Regions from separate parts of the Rhizobium sp. AN6A genome, predicted to be linked through region 1. Evidence: riboswitches for the same ligand, from Rfam matches in the RefSeq annotation. Region 1 holds a riboswitch; each other region holds the start of a gene.
The links. Region 1 has a riboswitch for cobalamin ahead of CRO62_RS17505 (DUF1636 family protein). Riboswitches for the same ligand answer to the same signal wherever they lie in the genome.

Region 1 (4,170 bases):
GCGGCGGTCTTTTCGTGGTCGCCGCGTTTTTCGTGAAGGGTGCATCACCGAAAGGGGCTATTGCCGCGATACGCCGCGATGCGCGGCATCACCGCTCTCCCAATGCCGGCTGGCCGGAGGCGGCATTGGCCGGGGCACTGGGCTTTGCGCTGGCAGGGCCGCGCTCCTATGGCGGGCAGATGATCGAGGCTCGTTTCATGGGCGAAGGCGGAAGAGCGACACTGGTTGCTGGCGATATTCGCACGGCGCTCAGGCTGGCGAGGATCGCAGACTTCTTGCTGATCGCGCTGTTCGGATTGCTGGCGATCCTTATCGCGCTATAGAAAGCAGCCTGTCGAGATCGAGGTGGTTCTCCATATGGGCCGCCAGGCGATCAAGAACGGCATCCACCTGCGCATCGTAGTTCAGTTGCGTGCCCTGCCCACCAAGGCGCTCAAGCCACGCCCCGCGCTGGCGGTCATCCGCAAACAGGCCGTGGATATAGGTGCCTAAGATGCGGCCATCGGGCGAAATTGCGCCATCGTCATGTCCGTCAATGGTCGAAAATGGCAGGTTGCCCGCAGCACCCGTTGTTTCGCCAACATGCATTTCATAGCCGGATAAGGGAATTCCGTCGAAACTCTGTCCCTGGACGGAAACGAGCCTCTTGTCGCCGGTCAAAACCGTCGTCACATCCAGCAGGCCCAACCCATCGACTGTCATTGGTGGTCCTTCGATGCCGTCAGGGTCGGCAACGGTTTTTCCAAGCATCTGGTATCCGCCGCAGAGACCGAGAACATAACCGCCGCGGCGCACATGTGCCTTGATGTCGATGTCGAGGCCCGCATTCTTCAGCACGGCGAGATCAGCTATGGTGGATTTCGAACCGCAGAGCAGAACCAGCCGGCAATCGGCGGGAATGGTCTCGCCCTGCCGCACTCGGATCAGCTCCACATCCGGCTCCATGTCGAGCGGATCCAGATCGTCGAAATTGGAAATATGCGGCAGGATCGGCACGGCAATGCGGATTTTCGCGCCGGGCTTTTGTTGCGCCGGGCCGGTAAGCCCAAGGGCGTCCTCCGCTGGCAATTTCGCAGCATCGGAAAAATGCGGCAATAGCCCGATGGACGCCCAGCCGGTCTTTTCCGCGATCATCTGCATGCCGTCTGAAAACAGCGTAGGGTCACCGCGAAAGCGGTTCACGATGAAGCCCTCTATCATCGCGGCATCATCGCGTTCGAGAACGGTTTTTGTGCCCACGAGGCTGGCGATGACCCCGCCCCGGTCGATATCGCCGATCAGGATCACGGGAGCATCTGCGGCGCGGGCAAAACCCATATTGGCGATGTCGTTGGCGCGGAGGTTGATTTCGGAAGCACTTCCCGCCCCTTCCACCAGCACCAGATCGGCCTGTTGTTTCAGGTGCTCGAAGCTCTCCAGCACACGCGGCATCAGCCCGGCTTTCATGTGCTGGTAATCGGCAGCCTTGGCATTGCCGACAATTTTGCCCTGTACGACGACCTGTGCGCCGGTTTCGCTCTGCGGCTTTAAAAGCACAGGGTTCATGTGAACCGACAGCGGAACGCCTGCTGCACGCGCCTGCAGCGCCTGCGCGCGACCGATCTCGCCGCCATCGGCGGTGACCGCCGCATTGTTCGACATGTTCTGCGGCTTGAACGGCATGACGGACAGGCCGCGCCTGACGAAGGCGCGGGCAAGGCCAGCCACCATCAGCGATTTGCCGACATCGGAGCCGGTTCCCTGAAACATCAGCACACGTGCAGTCATGTCAGTATTCTATCCCGGCCTGCGCCTTTACGCCCGCCTTGAAGTGATGTTTGACGAGGGTCATTTCCGTCACCATGTCGGCAGCGTCGATCAACGGTTGTTTGGCGTTGCGGCCGGTAACGATGACATGCAGATCGGGTCTACGGTTGGAAAGCGTTTCGACGACCTCTTCCAGCGGCAGATAATCGTAGCGGAGCGCAATGTTCAGTTCGTCGAGAACCAGCAATCCGATCGTCTCATCAGCCATCAGTGCTTTCGCTTCGTCCCAGGCCTTTTTAGCTGCCGCGACATCGCGCTTCAGGTCCTGCGTGTCCCAGGTAAATCCCTCGCCCATGGTGCGCCATTCCACCCTGTCGCCGAACAAAGCCAGGGCCTGCTGTTCACCCGTCGACCATGCGCCCTTGATGAATTGGACGACGCCGACCCGCCGCCCTGTGCCGAGCATGCGTAAAGCAAGACCGAAAGCGGCCGTGGACTTGCCTTTGCCAGGGCCGGTATTGATCATCAGCAGACCTTTTTCGATGGTCTTTTCCGCGACTTCGGCATCCTGAACCGTCTTGCGGTTGACCATTTTCTGCCGGTGGCGTTCGGCTTCGCTGTCGCTGATATCGCGTGTCATCGCGTTTTCCTTCTCGTCCAGCGGCGCGGGACCGTATGCCCCCGCCATTCGGAGCGGCGACTATACTCAATTTGCCGCACCCGGCAATCGACAAGCCGGCAGCATTGACCGTCACGCCCGTTCAGCCTAAGGGTAAGGCACTGACGGTCTTTTCCCGGCAACGGGAAAAGCTAAGAGGGAACACGGTTCCACCCCATACCGGGTCATTCCGTGGCTGCCCCCGCAACTGTAAGCGGTAAGCCCGCACTATGAAGCCACTAGACCATAAAATTGGTCCGGGAAGGTGGTGCAGGGTGTTTTAAAGCCGCAAGCCAGGAGACCTGCCGTTTCAGGAAAAAACGTCTGCCGGGCGGGGTGCTCCGGTCAGCCGGTCGAATTTATTTGCAGCCGCGCTTCTCAGTGCGCTGTTTTCGACATCCGCACCCCGATGAGTTTAAAGGCGCGGAAAGCGGAACGGTTTGGATATTACCACAACATCTTCTTGTGCGGACGGGACAATGGAAGTCAACACAGCTTCCGGCGTGGTCGTTTTTGTCTGCCGAAGCTGTCGCGACGACACCGATCCCAATGCGGAGCCCCGCCCCGGCACCATCCTTGCGGAAGCTGCCATCGCAAAAGCGCGTGACTCCGACATCGATGTTCGCTCCGTCAATTGTCTTGCCAATTGCAAACGCGGCCTCAGTGCCGTGTTGCGCGGTGCCGATGGCTGGTCCTATGTATTCGGCGGGCTGACGCCCAACGATGCGGAAGACCTGCTCACGGGCGCGCAAATGCTGGCCGCCTCCTCAGATGGCCTGATGCCCTGGCGCGGCCGCCCCGACACACTGAAGCGCGGCATGGTGGCGCGCATTCCCCCATTCGATTTTACCGAGGAGAGATCATGAGCACCCTTCTGGACCGCGTTCCCTGCACCATCGTCACCGGCTTTCTGGGGGCTGGAAAAACCACGCTGCTGCGCGGTCTTCTCGAAAAGCTTGATGGCAAGCGGCTTGCCATCATCGTCAACGAATTCGGTGATATCGGCATCGATGGCGATATCCTCAAGGGATGCGGCATTGAGAGCTGCCCGGAGGAAAACATCGTTGAGCTGGCCAATGGCTGCATCTGCTGCACGGTGGCGGATGATTTCCAGCCAGCAATCGAACAGATTCTGAGCCGCCAGCCGAAGGTGGAGCATATCCTCATCGAGACCTCCGGCCTTGCCCTGCCCAAGCCACTGGTGCAGGCATTTCAATGGCCGGCCATCAAGAGCCGCGTGACGGTTGACGCTGTTGTGGCTGTCGTGGATGGCGCTGCCCTTGCCGAGGGGCAGGTGGCGCATGACATGGAAGCACTTGCCGCCCAGCGCGCAAATGACGAAGCGCTCGATCACGACGATCCGGTCGAAGAGGTTTTCGAGGATCAGATCGCCTGTGCCGATCTTATCGTGCTGACCAAGGCGGATCTGCTCGATAGTGCCGGTCTGGAAAAGGCGAAAGCTCATATTCTCGAACATTTGCCGCGGGCCGCAAAGATCGTCGTCGCCTCGAATGGCGCCATCGATCCGGCCGTGCTGATCGGCCTCGGTCTTGCGGTTGAAGAGGATATCGAAAATCGTCGCACCCATCACGATGGTGAACTCGACCACGAACATGACGATTTCGACAGCTTCGTCATCGATCTGCCGGCCGTGACCGATCCGGAAGCGCTGGCGGCTCGTATCGCCGAGACGGCGGCTGCGGAAAATGTTCTGCGCATCAAAGGTTTCGTCGAAGTATCCACCAAGCCGATGCGCCTGCAGGTGC
Region 2 (4,170 bases), 910 kb from region 1:
TTCACTGCAATGTGACTTCTTTTCGCCATGCGGAAAGGGCATCCTCGCGCCGTTATCGCGCGTTCGGCATCTGCCGGAATCAAGGAGAGAGTGTATGAAACTGAAAACCATCGCGGCGGCCATGCTTTTCGGCTGTCTTTGCGCCGGAGCGGTCTACGCTGCCGGCGAAGTCGAAAAACGTGAAGGCATGATGAAGCAGATCGGCGGCTCCATGGGTGCGCTTGCTGCCATCTCCAAGGGCCAGAAGCCTTATGACGCCGAAGTCGTAAAGGCTGCCGTGACGACCATCAGCACCAACGCCAAGGCTTTCCCCGACCAGTTTCCCCCAGGCAGCGAGACCGGCAGTGCTGCGGCACCCGCGATCTGGGAAAATTTCGATGACTTCAAGTCCAAGGCCGCCAAGCTCGGTGCCGATGCGGACAAGGTTCTTGCCAGCCTTCCGGCCGATCAGGCAGGTGTGACCACCGCCATGCAGACCCTCGGTGCCGATTGTGGTGCCTGCCACCAGACCTACCGTCTTAAGAAATAATCCTATTAAGAACGCCGCTTCCCGGCGGCGTTTTTTCAGCGGGAATGACGCCTGATCTCATCAGGTGATAATGGGGAGAGGGGTCATGGCCTCCATTTGGACGAAGCTCGCGGGCGGGATCGCGGTGGCGGCCATTGCCGGTTTCGGCATTTTCGCCTGGGTCACTGCGCCTTTGCGTCAGGCACCCAGCCACTGGGTGAGCCTTGGCGAGCCGGACCTTGCCAATGGCGAAACGCTGTTCTGGGCGGGCGGCTGCGCAAGTTGCCATGCGGCACCAGATGCCAAGGGCGATGCGCTTTTGACGCTCTCGGGCGGGCAGGCGCTGAAAAGCCCCTTCGGTACCTTTCATGTGCCCAATATTTCCTCCGATCCTCAGCATGGCATTGGCGGCTGGACGCTTTCGGAATTCGGCGATGCGATGACGCGCGGCGTCGGCAAGAACGGCGAACATCTCTACCCGTCCTTCCCTTACGCCTCCTATGCCCGCATGACGCAGAAGGACATCAACGACCTCTTCGGTTATTTGCGGGTTCTGCCCGCCAGCCAGAATGATGCGCCGGATCACGAACTGCCGTTCCCCCTCAACATGCGCATGGCATTGGGCGGCTGGAAATTCCTCTATTTCGATACATCCGCGCCACCCCGCGTCGAGCTTGCCGATGCCAATGCCGAATTGCTGCGCGGCCAATATCTGGTGGAAGGCCCGGGCCATTGCGGCGAATGCCACACGCCGCGCAATGCGCTTGGCGGTTTTCTGGATGGCAAATGGCTGGCCGGTGGTCCCAATCCCGAAGGCGAGGGCCGCATTCCCGATATCACCCCCGGCTCGCAGAGCGTAGGAAGCTGGGAGGCGGCCGATATTGCCAACTATCTGGAAACCGGCTTCACCCCGGAATTCGACAGCGTCGGCGGCTCCATGGTCAAGGTCCAGCAGAATATGGCGCATCTGACCGCCGATGACCGCAATGCGATCGCCGCCTATCTGAAGGCCATCCCGGCGCGGTAGCCCTTTGCCGTCATGCCTGACTTGATCCGGCATCCAGCAACAGTGCGCAATTCTCACGCCGGCCTGCCATTGACTCCCACCCGCACCCATCGGATAACGATCCTGTGATGGTTCCTTCCGGGCGTTCCGGAAGGTGAAAAGGGAACACGATAGGGAGACATCCTCATTCGTGGCTGCCCCCGCAACTGTGAGCGGAGAGCCTGAAACGAAATGCCACTGGTAAGCATCTCGCCGGATATGGGCGAGGGCAATGCCGGGAAGGTGTTTCAGGTTTTGACCCGTAAGCCAGGAGACCTGCCATCACAGAAATGTCCATGCCGGCGGGGTGTCCGGAAGAGCGGAATTTCAGGGTGGTGGCGCTTGAACGTGCCGCCCTGTGTCAGTCTCGTATCCCCGTGGTGAAGTGTATCGCATGCGGCTGCACGGCGTTTTGCCGTTCCGCCGCGTCTAAAGGCGCGGGGTCGCGCCGTAAGAGGGGTCACCATGTCCATCAACCAGAATACGGCAAATGCCGCCGTTTCAGCAAAAACGGGCAGCTTCGCGCAATCGCTGACGGCGATCGTGCTTGGCCTGTTCGTCGTCGGTTTTGTCGGCTTTTCGCATGTGGAAGCCGTTCACAACGCCGCGCATGACACACGTCATGCCAATGCTTTCCCTTGCCATTGAGGGGGAAAGCATGTCGTTCTTTCGCAATATCGTTTTTACCGCCGTCCTCGTCGGCATCGTTGGCGGCTTCGCCGTTTCGGCCATGCAGGCTTTCGGCACCACGCCGCTGATCCTGAAGGCGGAAACCTATGAAAATGCCGGTGGCGAAGCGCCCCACAGCCATGATGCTCCGGCCACGACCGGCGCTGCCATTCCCGCGCACGAACATAATGAGGAAGCCTGGTCTCCGGCCGACGGCTTCGAGCGCACCGCCTATACGGTCGCCGCCAACGTGCTGACCGCCATCGGTTATGCGCTGGTGCTGACCGGCCTCATCTCGCTGCGCGGCACCAATGCCGGCTGGCGCGAAGGCCTTTTGTGGGGTGTGGCCGGTTTTGCCGCCGTCATGCTTGCGCCGATGATCGGCCTGCCGCCGGAACTGCCGGGCAGCCCGGCCGCCGCGCTTGAGGCGCGGCAGATCTGGTGGCTTTCGACGGTTGCGGCAACCGCAGGCGGCATTGCGCTGATCGCGTTCCGGCGCGAACCCTGGACAATCGTGCTCGCACTGGTGTTGATCGTTGCACCCCATGTGGTGGGCGCGCCCCTGCCGCCGGAAGGTGAACATGCGCTGGCACCGCTGCCGCTGGAACGCCAGTTCATCGTTGCCGCCACCGTGACCAGCTTTGTCTTCTGGGCCCTGCTCGGAACATTGAGCGCGTTCTTCCTGAAACGCTTCCAGTCGGCTTGAAACCATGCAGGACGCAGCCGAATGGAGTGACGAACTCGATGCGCTGCGTTTTGCCGTTCCCGGTCACGGCGCTTCCTGCGCCGTGCATCGCCTTGCTTTCAAGGCAGTCCTCGGCGTCAGCCCGGAACGGGAAGCGGCGCTCGCCTATTTTCATGAGAATGAGGCTGCCTTTACGGCCGCAGCCCTTGCCAAGATAAAACGCTCGGCTTTGCCGGCCGGTCGCAGTCTGCATCTCAACAGCCGCGATATCCGCCGTGCGATTGCGGGGGAGGGAGCGGAGCCTGCGCCCCGCGCGTGCAGGGTGCTTGATCGCGGGTAATGCGCGATATTGTCTGGACGCTCATGCTTTGCGCGCCGTCATTCCTGTGACAGGCACAGGAATGACGATGAGAGGATCTGCAAAACTCTCGACACCAAGGTGAGCTTCACCGGTGTTCCGCCGTAAAAACCTGAAGTTCCGCCTCGGCTTCCGGACCAAAGAGGCCGAGGTGTTTCAGAATTTCCACTGCGAAACTGACCGGTGCACTGCCGGCTGCGGTTACGATGCCGCCATCGCTGACCGCCTTCGGCTGGTCGCGATAGAGCGCTTCGCCGCGATAGGACGGATAGGCCTTGTGAGAGGCGAGCGAATTGCCGGTATGGGCGACGTCATCAAGGGCGCCCGTGCCTGCAAGCGCGCTGGCAGCCGCGCAGATGCCGGCAACCAGTCGGCCCTTCTCGCGAAACCGCTGTACCAGCCCGCCAAGATCGGCAGCCGTTCCCTTTTCCCAGCTGAGGCCGCCGGGAATGACGAGCGCATCGATGTTAGCAGGATCAAGCGCGTCATAGGATGTGTCGGGCGTAACGCTGAGCCCGCCCATTGAAACCACGGGCTGGCCGTCCGGGGTTGCGTAAACGATCTCGACGCCGAGATAGCCGCGCGCGGCGGCAGCAAGCAGCGCCGGTTCCCAGTCCGCAAAATCCTGCGCAAGCGCAATGGCAATCCGTGTCATGGCCGTCTCCGAAGGTTGCAATCAGGCGATAGACTGCATGTAGCGCATGCCGGTGACCGGGCGCGGCGCGAAATCCATGCTTTCGTAGAAACGATGCGCGGCGACATTGCCGGTCGTGGCGCTGACGGAAAGATAGTCGCAACCGAGGCGCTTGGCGATATCGCGGGCGCGGGAAACCAGGTGCTGGCCGGTGCCATGGCCGCGGTGACCGTCACGCACGAAAAGATGGTGCAGCTCAAGCCCGCGGCGG
Region 3 (4,170 bases), 100 kb from region 1:
CGCAATCTCGTTAAACGCTACGGTCGTGTGACTGCGCTCGACAATGCCGATTTTGACCTTTATCCGGGCGAAATCCTCGCCGTCATCGGTGATAACGGCGCTGGAAAATCCTCTCTCATCAAGGCGATTTCCGGTGCGGTAACACCCGACGAAGGGGAGATCAGGCTGGAAGGCAAGCCGGTACAGTTCCGCTCGCCGATCGAGGCGCGCAAGGCTGGTATCGAAACCGTTTATCAGAACCTTGCGCTGTCTCCCGCATTGTCCATAGCCGACAATATGTTTCTCGGCCGTGAAATCCGCAAACCCGGCATTCAGGGAAGCCTGTTCAGGGCACTGGACCGTCCGGCGATGGAAAAGTTTGCCCGTGAGAAACTCTCTGAACTCGGCCTGATGACGATCCAGAACATCAATCAGGCGGTGGAAACCCTCTCCGGTGGCCAGCGCCAGGGTGTTGCGGTGGCGCGTGCAGCCGCCTTCGGCTCCAAGGTTGTCATCCTTGACGAACCGACGGCGGCGCTCGGCGTCAAGGAAAGCCGCCGCGTTCTCGAGCTCATTCTGGATGTGCGCTCGCGAGGGCTACCGATCGTTCTCATCTCGCACAACATGCCGCATGTTTTCGAGGTTGCTGACCGGATTCATATTCATCGGCTGGGCAAGCGTTTGTGCGTCATCAATCCGAAGGACTATACCATGTCCGACGCTGTCGCCTTCATGACGGGCGCCAAGGAAGCGCCAAAGGAAACGCTGGCCGCATGACGCTGAAGCTTGAAACGATCGTCGAAGACGTTCTTCGGCGGGCAGAGGATAAATCTCGTTTTATCATTGCCATTGCCGGTCCCCCTGGGGCCGGCAAATCTACGCTGGCGGATGCCCTGTGCGGTGCCCTCGTGGCGGGCGGCGAGGCTGCGGCTGTCCTGCCCATGGACGGCTTCCATATGGATAACGGTATTCTCGAAGAACGGGGGCTCTTGCCGCGAAAAGGCGCACCGGAAACCTTCGACGTGCGCGGCTTTCTTGATATCGTCTCCGCAGTTCGTCAGGGCGGGCAGGAAGTTCTTGTCCCGGTTTTTGACCGCTCCCGCGAAATAGCCATTGCCTCCGCTCGCGCCATCGCGCCCGAGACACGCTTCATCCTTGCCGAAGGCAACTATCTGCTGTTGAACGAGGCGCCGTGGACGAAGCTTTCCGGCAGCTTCGATCTTACCGTCTTCGTAGGCCCATCCGTTGCGGTGCTCGAGGAACGCCTGAGGGATAGATGGCAGGGCTATGGTCTCGATGCGACCGAGATTCACGCCAAACTTTTCGAAAACGATCTTCCCAACGGAAAGCGGGTGATCGAGAACTCCCGCCCCGCCGATATTCGCATCGATATCTGGGAATAAACCCGCCGCTTCCGTCCGTAGGCGGCATCGAGCATTTCCCGTTAAGCCTTTGTTGACCATGTGTTGAATCTTTTTGATCCACAGGGTGGGGCTTTGGCATGTCTAATTATTGACGAAAAAAATTCCTCATATACTATATGTGGTGTTCAAGGTTCTTTCGATTCGCAAGCGTCGGGAGCTAAGACGGGAATTCGGTGCGCAACACCATTATGGTGAAGCAATGCCGAAACTGCCCCCGCAACTGTAAGCGGTGAGCATCGTTCCGATTTGAGCCACTGGAGCTAAAAGCTCCGGGAAGGTGGGAATGGATGTTTTGACCCGCAAGTCAGGAGACCTGCCTTGAGCGAAAACGTCCACGGGCGGGGTGTCCGGAAGGAAGGTGTATGACGCAAATGAATTGCGTGCGCCCTTTTCTGCCCCCTCCAGAACAAGCTTCGGGGTGAAGTCATGCCAGTGCATTTTTATGAGTTTCTACGCTCGTCGGCGTAGACAGCGATCTTACGCGGCCTAAGCCGCGCGCCTCGCCAGAATGAGAGAACCGTCGCCACCCGCTTGCGATTGCAGGCGGGCAATGTTGAGCCGTGCGTAAAGGCGGCTTCGAAAGAGGAAACAATGACCGTCACCGTTTACAGCAAACCCGCCTGCGTCCAGTGCACTGCCACCTATCGTGCGCTTGACCGCATCGGCGTCAGCTATGAGATCGTCGATATCTCCGAAGATGCGGATGCCCTCGATCGCGTTCGCGGCCTTGGTTACATGCAGGTTCCCGTGGTCGTTGCCGGCGAACGCCATTGGGCGGGTTTCCGTCCGGACATGATTGGCTCGATCAGCTGAGGAGGCGGTGCGATGGGGCTGATCGTCTATTATTCCAGCCGGTCTGAGAACACTCATCGCTTCCTTCAGAAACTGGGGCGACGATTGCTTCGCCTGCCGCTCGGCGCCGAGGAAGACGTTCCTCACGTGTCGGAGCCCTATGTTCTCGTCACCCCCACCTATGGGGGCGGCGGCATGAAAGGAGCGGTACCGAAACCGGTTATCCGGTTTTTGAACGAGCCCTCAAACCGAAATCTCATTCGCGGCGTCATCGCGGCGGGAAATACGAATTTTGGCGCAGCTTTCGCATCCGCCGGAGATATCGTGTCGCGTAAATGCGCGGTGCCGTTTCTCTACCGCTTCGAGCTTCTCGGCACGGAGGAAGATGTCGCCAACGTCAATCATGGATTGGAACGATTTTGGACACGCTGACCTCGAGCGCGGTGCGCAACACGGATGCCAAACAACAAGTAACCGCCGCGCAGAAACACCTGGACGCGGGACTGGACTATCACGCGCTGAACGCGATGCTGAACCTTTACGATGAAAACGGGAAGATCCAGCTCGACAAGGACCGCCTTGCGGCACGGCAATATTTCCTCCAGCACGTCAACCAGAACACGGTGTTTTTCCATAATCTCAGGGAAAAGCTCGATTATCTCGTGACCGAGGGATATTACGAACAGGAGGTGCTGGACCAGTATTCCTTCAATTTCGTCCGTGACCTCTACGACGAGGCCTATGCCAGAAAGTTCCGTTTTCCGACATTCCTCGGCGCCTTCAAATATTATACGTCCTATACGCTGAAGACATTCGACGGAAAGCGTTACCTGGAGCGTTATGAGGACCGCGTCTGCATGGTGGCGCTGGCTCTGGCGCGTGGCGACGAGCAGCTTGCCCGCGATCTGATGGATGAAATCATTTCCGGCCGCTTCCAGCCAGCAACCCCGACCTTTCTCAACGCCGGCAAGAAAAGCCGTGGTGAACTGGTTTCGTGTTTTCTGCTGCGTGTGGAAGACAATATGGAAAGCATCGGCCGGTCCATCAATTCAGCATTGCAGCTTTCCAAGCGTGGCGGTGGCGTAGCACTGTCCTTGACCAATATTCGCGAAGCCGGCGCGCCGATCAAACAGATCGAAAACCAGTCCTCCGGCGTCATTCCTGTCATGAAACTGCTGGAAGATTCGTTCTCCTACGCCAATCAGCTTGGCGCGCGCCAGGGCGCTGGCGCGGTCTATCTGCATGCCCACCACCCGGACATCATGCGTTTCCTCGATACGAAACGTGAAAACGCCGACGAAAAAATCCGCATCAAGACCCTTTCGCTCGGCGTGGTGATCCCTGATATCACCTTCGAACTCGCGAGAAACAACGAGGATATGTACCTGTTCTCGCCCTATGATGTTGAGCGGGTCTATGGCGTGCCGTTTACCGAGATTTCCGTCAGCGAAAAATATCAGGAAATGGTCGCAGACAGCCGCATCCGTAAGAAGAAGATCAAGGCACGCGAGTTCTTCCAGGTCATCGCAGAAATCCAGTTCGAAAGCGGTTACCCCTACATCATGTTCGAGGATACGGTTAACCGCGCCAATCCGATCGCCGGCCGCATCAGCATGAGCAATCTCTGCTCGGAAATCCTGCAGGTCAGCGAGGCGAGCGAGTTCAACGACGATCTCTCTTACAGCCATATGGGCAAGGATATTTCCTGCAATCTCGGCTCGCTCAACATTGCTTCAGCAATGGATTCGGCCGATTTCGGCAAGACGATCGAAACCTCCATCCGGGCGCTGACGGCTGTTTCTGACATGAGCCACATCTCGTCTGTCCCTTCCGTGGAAAAGGGCAATGATGCGAGCCACGCCATCGGGCTTGGTCAGATGAACCTGCATGGCTATCTGGCGCGCGAGCGCATCTTCTACGGCTCGGAAGAAGGCATCGATTTCACCAATATCTATTTCTACACGGTGACCTATCA
Region 4 (4,170 bases), on a different contig from region 1:
CCCCAAGACCCGCAATACTGACCGGCAAAGCCAGCCAGACATCCGGCCAGCGCACGCCCGAAAGATTGCCCAGCAGCCAGAACATGATGCCGCGCGCCTGTTCGGCATTCGCGGATTTGGTGACGATGAACGACGTCATGGCGTTGAACAGTTGCGAACCGGCGACCCCCGCCAGAATGATGGCGCTGTTGCCGTGCCCTGCCCGCACCGCCAGAAGGCTGACCAGCGAAAAAGCCACAAAAGCCCCGATCAGGGCGCCCGCCGGCATCGTCAGAAACCCCGCCCCGAAGCCCAGAAGCGCCACGGCCACTGCCCCGGTTGAGGCGCCTGCTGAAATACCGAGGATATAGGGATCGGCGAGCGGGTTGCGCAGGAGTGATTGAAGCACCGCACCGGCCAGCGCCAGCGAGGCGCCACAGCACGCGGCAACAACGGCGCGGCTGAGACGGTAACTCCAGACGATGCCCTCATCCAGCGGCTCCAGCGGATAACCCGCATGAAAAACACGATTGGCAATGGTCTTTGCCACCACGTCGAACGGAATGGCAGTCTCGCCGATGGCCGCACCGCCAATCAGCGCGACGAGCAGCAGGGCGAGTGCGGCAAATGCCAGACCCGCCCTGCCAAGATTGACGGAAAAACCGTTCACTTGGCGAGACCGGCTGTGGAAATCGCCTCAGCCAGCGTTTCAATGCCTTCGATCGTGCGGATAGTCGGGTTCATCGCCTGCGCGTCCATTTCGAAGACATGGGCCGCCTTGACGGCGGGCATGATGCTGGCAACCGGATCGGTAGCGAGGAACTTGAGCTTGACGGCGACGTCATCGGCGGGGAAACGCCGGCGGTCCATCTTGCCGGCAACGATCACGGACGGATTGGCCTTGGCGATGGTTTCCCAGCCAACAGTCGGCCATTCCTCATCGCTTTCGATAACGTTCTTCAGCCCGAGCGCGGACATGATGTAACCCGGCGCACCATTGCGGCCCGCCACGTAAGGATCGATATCCAGCTCGGCGCTGGAGAACCAGAAGACTGCTGAAATCTTGCCATTCGCCGAAGCGATCTTGGCGCGGGCGGCTTCCTCACGCTTTTTCAGGTCGGCAACGACTTCCTCGCCGCGATCCTGCACGTTGAAAATTTTCGCAAGGTCGCGGACCTCCTGGTAAATCAGGTCCATGGTGAAAACGGACTTGCGCACGCCGTCGCCGCCGCCGGAATTGTCCTTGCCCATGCAATCGGCAGGCGAGGTATAAACGGGAATACCGAGTTCGGCGAATTGCTCCGGTGTTCCGACAACGCCTTCGGGACCGATCTGCCACTGGAACTGCGTCGTCACGAGGTCCGGCCTCTTGCCAACCACCGCCTCGAAGCTCGGATCATTGTCGGCAAGCCGCTCCACCTTGGCATTGGCGTCTTCGTAACCCTTCAGAACCGGGCCGATCCACAGCGCCGTGCCCACCACCTTGTCGGCCACGCCGAGCAGATAGAGAACCTCGGTCGTGCTCTGGCCGACCGATACTGTGCGGGCGGGCGCCTGCTTGAAGGTGATTTCGTGACCGCAGCTATTGATCGTCAGCGGATAGGTGGTTTCGGCAGCCTGAGCGGCACCGGGGGGTAAGGTCGCTAATGCGACAGCCAGAAGACCGGCGGAAACCGGCAGGCGTTTGAAATGAAACATATGTTCTCCAGTCTAAATAAAGTGGCGTGATCCGCAGGCCGCGCGTCAAAACGCGTAGTGACAGAGCGACAACAAGTGTGGAGATGGAGAACGGGACTCTAAATACGTTTCCGAGGACGGAAAGGTCATAATCAGCTCCTCTTCCGGGCATCCCCGCCCGTAACGATGGTCAATATTATGACGGCAGGTCTCCTGGCTCACGAATATACGCCGTTCATCTGCCTTCCCGCACCTTGAACGGTGCAGTGGCATGACGCTTTTCAGGCGTCACGAGGATGAACGGCAATCCGCTTACAGTTGCGGGGGCAGCCACGGCATTGGGCGATAGAAATCACCCGCACCATGTTCCCTATTAATCCCTTTGCCCTTCGGCTTCAGGAACCGTCGCTTTCTGACATAAGGGGCAAGCGACGGGGCGTCAATTGCGATAGTGCTGAAGTTCAGCACAAAGACGGGCCTGCCAGAGCGAAAATTTTTGTAGCGCCGGAAGGCGCTGGTTGCGGCGCGTCTTTGGACATGGTGGTAAGGGTTTCAATCACCACCAGCCCGGATTGCGCAATAAAATCAATAAAGAGACTGTTGTCGCTGATGGTGTCGAGGCGCACCAGCTCATCGTCCAGATCGGTAAAATGCCGCCTCACAAGCGCAATCGCATCCATGTCCGCACCCGCAACGACCGGACCGATAATGTGGCCCCGCCCCGCCGCACGGCGCAGCGCAAAAGCGATAAGACGGTCCGCCTCAAACACACCGTAACCCGTATTCTGCGTCAAAAGTCGCTGCAAAACGTTCCGGCGCGAAACGCCAAAAGCCGCCCGGTCTAGTTCCACCACATCAGTCAGATGACCTGCGGATAACGGCTCTATTCGTTGTTTTCTGCCGGGCGGCGGTATCTCGAAAAGGCAATTCGCCCTTCCCCGGAAGAGATATACTTTTTCCGCATCGCCGGCAAAGCCCAACCTTGAAAACAGCCGCCGCGACGCTCCCGTCGCGTTCAACCGCAGGGAGACAGGGGGGAATTTCGCGACAAGTTTCTGCACCAGCCATGGTGCTACGCCCTGCCCCTGCAAACGGGGGGAAACAATGACCATGCCAAGCGTTGCAAACCCCTGATCATAGGGAAAGAGCATCGCGGTTGCGACAACACGGTCGATCTCATCGAGCGCAGCGAGACCCACGCCGCATTGCCGCAGAAAACACCATTCATTCGCGTGATATCGCCATCCGACGGCCATGGAGAGTGCATGCAGATGGTCGGCATCCACGTCCGCGATATCCACGGTCCGCAGCTCGAAACTATCGACTTTGAGCAGGTCCATAACCAACGGCCCTCATCCCCTACGGCTCACAACCTTCATCCGGTTCCGGCCTAGCCCACGACATCCGACGGTAGCCGGTTACGCCAGCACGAATTTTCTGAAAGCACTGGAAGGTCACAACAATCTACCGAAATCATCCGCATTTCAGCAGATAAACGTCGCAGTCCATTCTAAGCTTTCGGGATGACAATCCGGTCAGCGGAGACGACCATTGAACGCAATCGAAATCCTTGAGCGTCTCGTCGGTTTCCCGTCGGTCGTTGGAACCGCCAATGGCGATATTGCCGGCTGGATCGCCGATTATCTTGAAAGCCACGGCGCCAAAGTATCGCTGCTTGCGGGACCGGAGGGCGACCGCGCCAATCTCTTCGCCACCTTCGGCCCGGCCGATCGCGCCGGATATGTTTTGTCCGGCCATATGGATGTCGTGCCCGCCAGCGAGCCGGAATGGTCTTCCGATCCCTTTACGCTGCGGGCGGAAAATGATCGTCTCTACGGGCGCGGAACCACCGACATGAAGGGTTTTCTGGCCACGGTTCTCGCCGCGGCACCTGCATTTGCGCGCATGGCGCTGAAACGTCCCGTGCATATCGCCTTTTCCTATGACGAGGAGGCGGGTTGCCGTGGCGTTCCGCATCTTCTCGCCAGATTGCCTGAACTGTGCGCCCAGCCGGCGGGCGCAATCATCGGCGAGCCCAGCAATATGCGGGCGGTTCGTGCACACAAGGGTAAAGCAGCAGCTCGCATTACCATCCGTGGCCGTTCCGGCCATTCGTCACGCCCTGATCAGGGGGTGAATGCCATTCACCTGATGACCGGCATCATGGCAAAGGCCGTGGAGACGACACATGAGCTGACGAAAGGCCCCTTTGAAGCGACCTTCGAGCCGCCCTATTCCTCGCTGCAGATCGGCACGATGAAGGGCGGCCAGGCGATCAACATCATCCCCGATTTCTCGGCCATCGAGCTGGAAGCGCGGGCAATTTCCGGCACATCGCCGCTGGAACTGCTCGGGCCGGTTCGCGCAAGCGTCGAGGCTCTTGCAGCAAAGGGTGTCGATATCGAATGGACGCCTATGAGCGATTACCCGGCGCTTTCGCTTGCAGCCGATGCTCCGCTTGTTCTGCTTCTGGAGGAATTGACCGGCACCCCCTGTCTCGCCGCCGTCAGCTAC

Region 2: linked by a shared signal. The riboswitch ahead of CRO62_RS22015 (CbtB domain-containing protein) and the one ahead of CRO62_RS17505 (DUF1636 family protein) in region 1 are both predicted to bind cobalamin.
Region 3: linked by a shared signal. The riboswitch ahead of nrdH (glutaredoxin-like protein NrdH) and the one ahead of CRO62_RS17505 (DUF1636 family protein) in region 1 are both predicted to bind cobalamin.
Region 4: linked by a shared signal. The riboswitch ahead of CRO62_RS10290 (ABC transporter substrate-binding protein) and the one ahead of CRO62_RS17505 (DUF1636 family protein) in region 1 are both predicted to bind cobalamin.

Annotation. Positions count from the first base shown of each region.
Region 1 is NZ_OCNC01000004.1:1,023,408-1,027,577, reverse strand. It holds gene cbiB (adenosylcobinamide-phosphate synthase CbiB) at 1-323, shown strand, start outside; gene CRO62_RS17515 (cobyric acid synthase) at 310-1,767, opposite strand; gene cobO (cob(I)yrinic acid a,c-diamide adenosyltransferase) at 1,769-2,386, opposite strand; cobalamin riboswitch at 2,514-2,729, shown strand; gene CRO62_RS17505 (DUF1636 family protein) at 2,884-3,270, shown strand; gene cobW (cobalamin biosynthesis protein CobW) at 3,267-4,170, shown strand, end outside.
Region 2 is NZ_OCNC01000004.1:1,931,686-1,935,855, forward strand. It holds gene CRO62_RS22005 (c-type cytochrome) at 95-529, shown strand; gene CRO62_RS22010 (c-type cytochrome) at 615-1,535, shown strand; cobalamin riboswitch at 1,627-1,852, shown strand; gene CRO62_RS22015 (CbtB domain-containing protein) at 2,019-2,201, shown strand; gene CRO62_RS22020 (CbtA family protein) at 2,212-2,928, shown strand; gene CRO62_RS22025 (hypothetical protein) at 2,933-3,247, shown strand; gene CRO62_RS22030 (type 1 glutamine amidotransferase family protein) at 3,354-3,920, opposite strand; gene CRO62_RS22035 (GNAT family N-acetyltransferase) at 3,942-4,170, opposite strand, start outside.
Region 3 is NZ_OCNC01000004.1:1,125,664-1,129,833, forward strand. It holds gene CRO62_RS17975 (ATP-binding cassette domain-containing protein) at 1-756, shown strand, start outside; gene CRO62_RS17980 (nucleoside triphosphate hydrolase) at 753-1,382, shown strand; cobalamin riboswitch at 1,515-1,739, shown strand; gene nrdH (glutaredoxin-like protein NrdH) at 1,995-2,216, shown strand; gene nrdI (class Ib ribonucleoside-diphosphate reductase assembly flavoprotein NrdI) at 2,229-2,627, shown strand; gene nrdE (class 1b ribonucleoside-diphosphate reductase subunit alpha) at 2,615-4,170, shown strand, end outside.
Region 4 is NZ_OCNC01000003.1:1,377,524-1,381,693, reverse strand. It holds gene CRO62_RS10295 (FecCD family ABC transporter permease) at 1-649, opposite strand, end outside; gene CRO62_RS10290 (ABC transporter substrate-binding protein) at 646-1,677, opposite strand; cobalamin riboswitch at 1,842-2,078, opposite strand; gene CRO62_RS10285 (GNAT family N-acetyltransferase) at 2,118-2,996, opposite strand; gene argE (acetylornithine deacetylase) at 3,208-4,170, shown strand, end outside.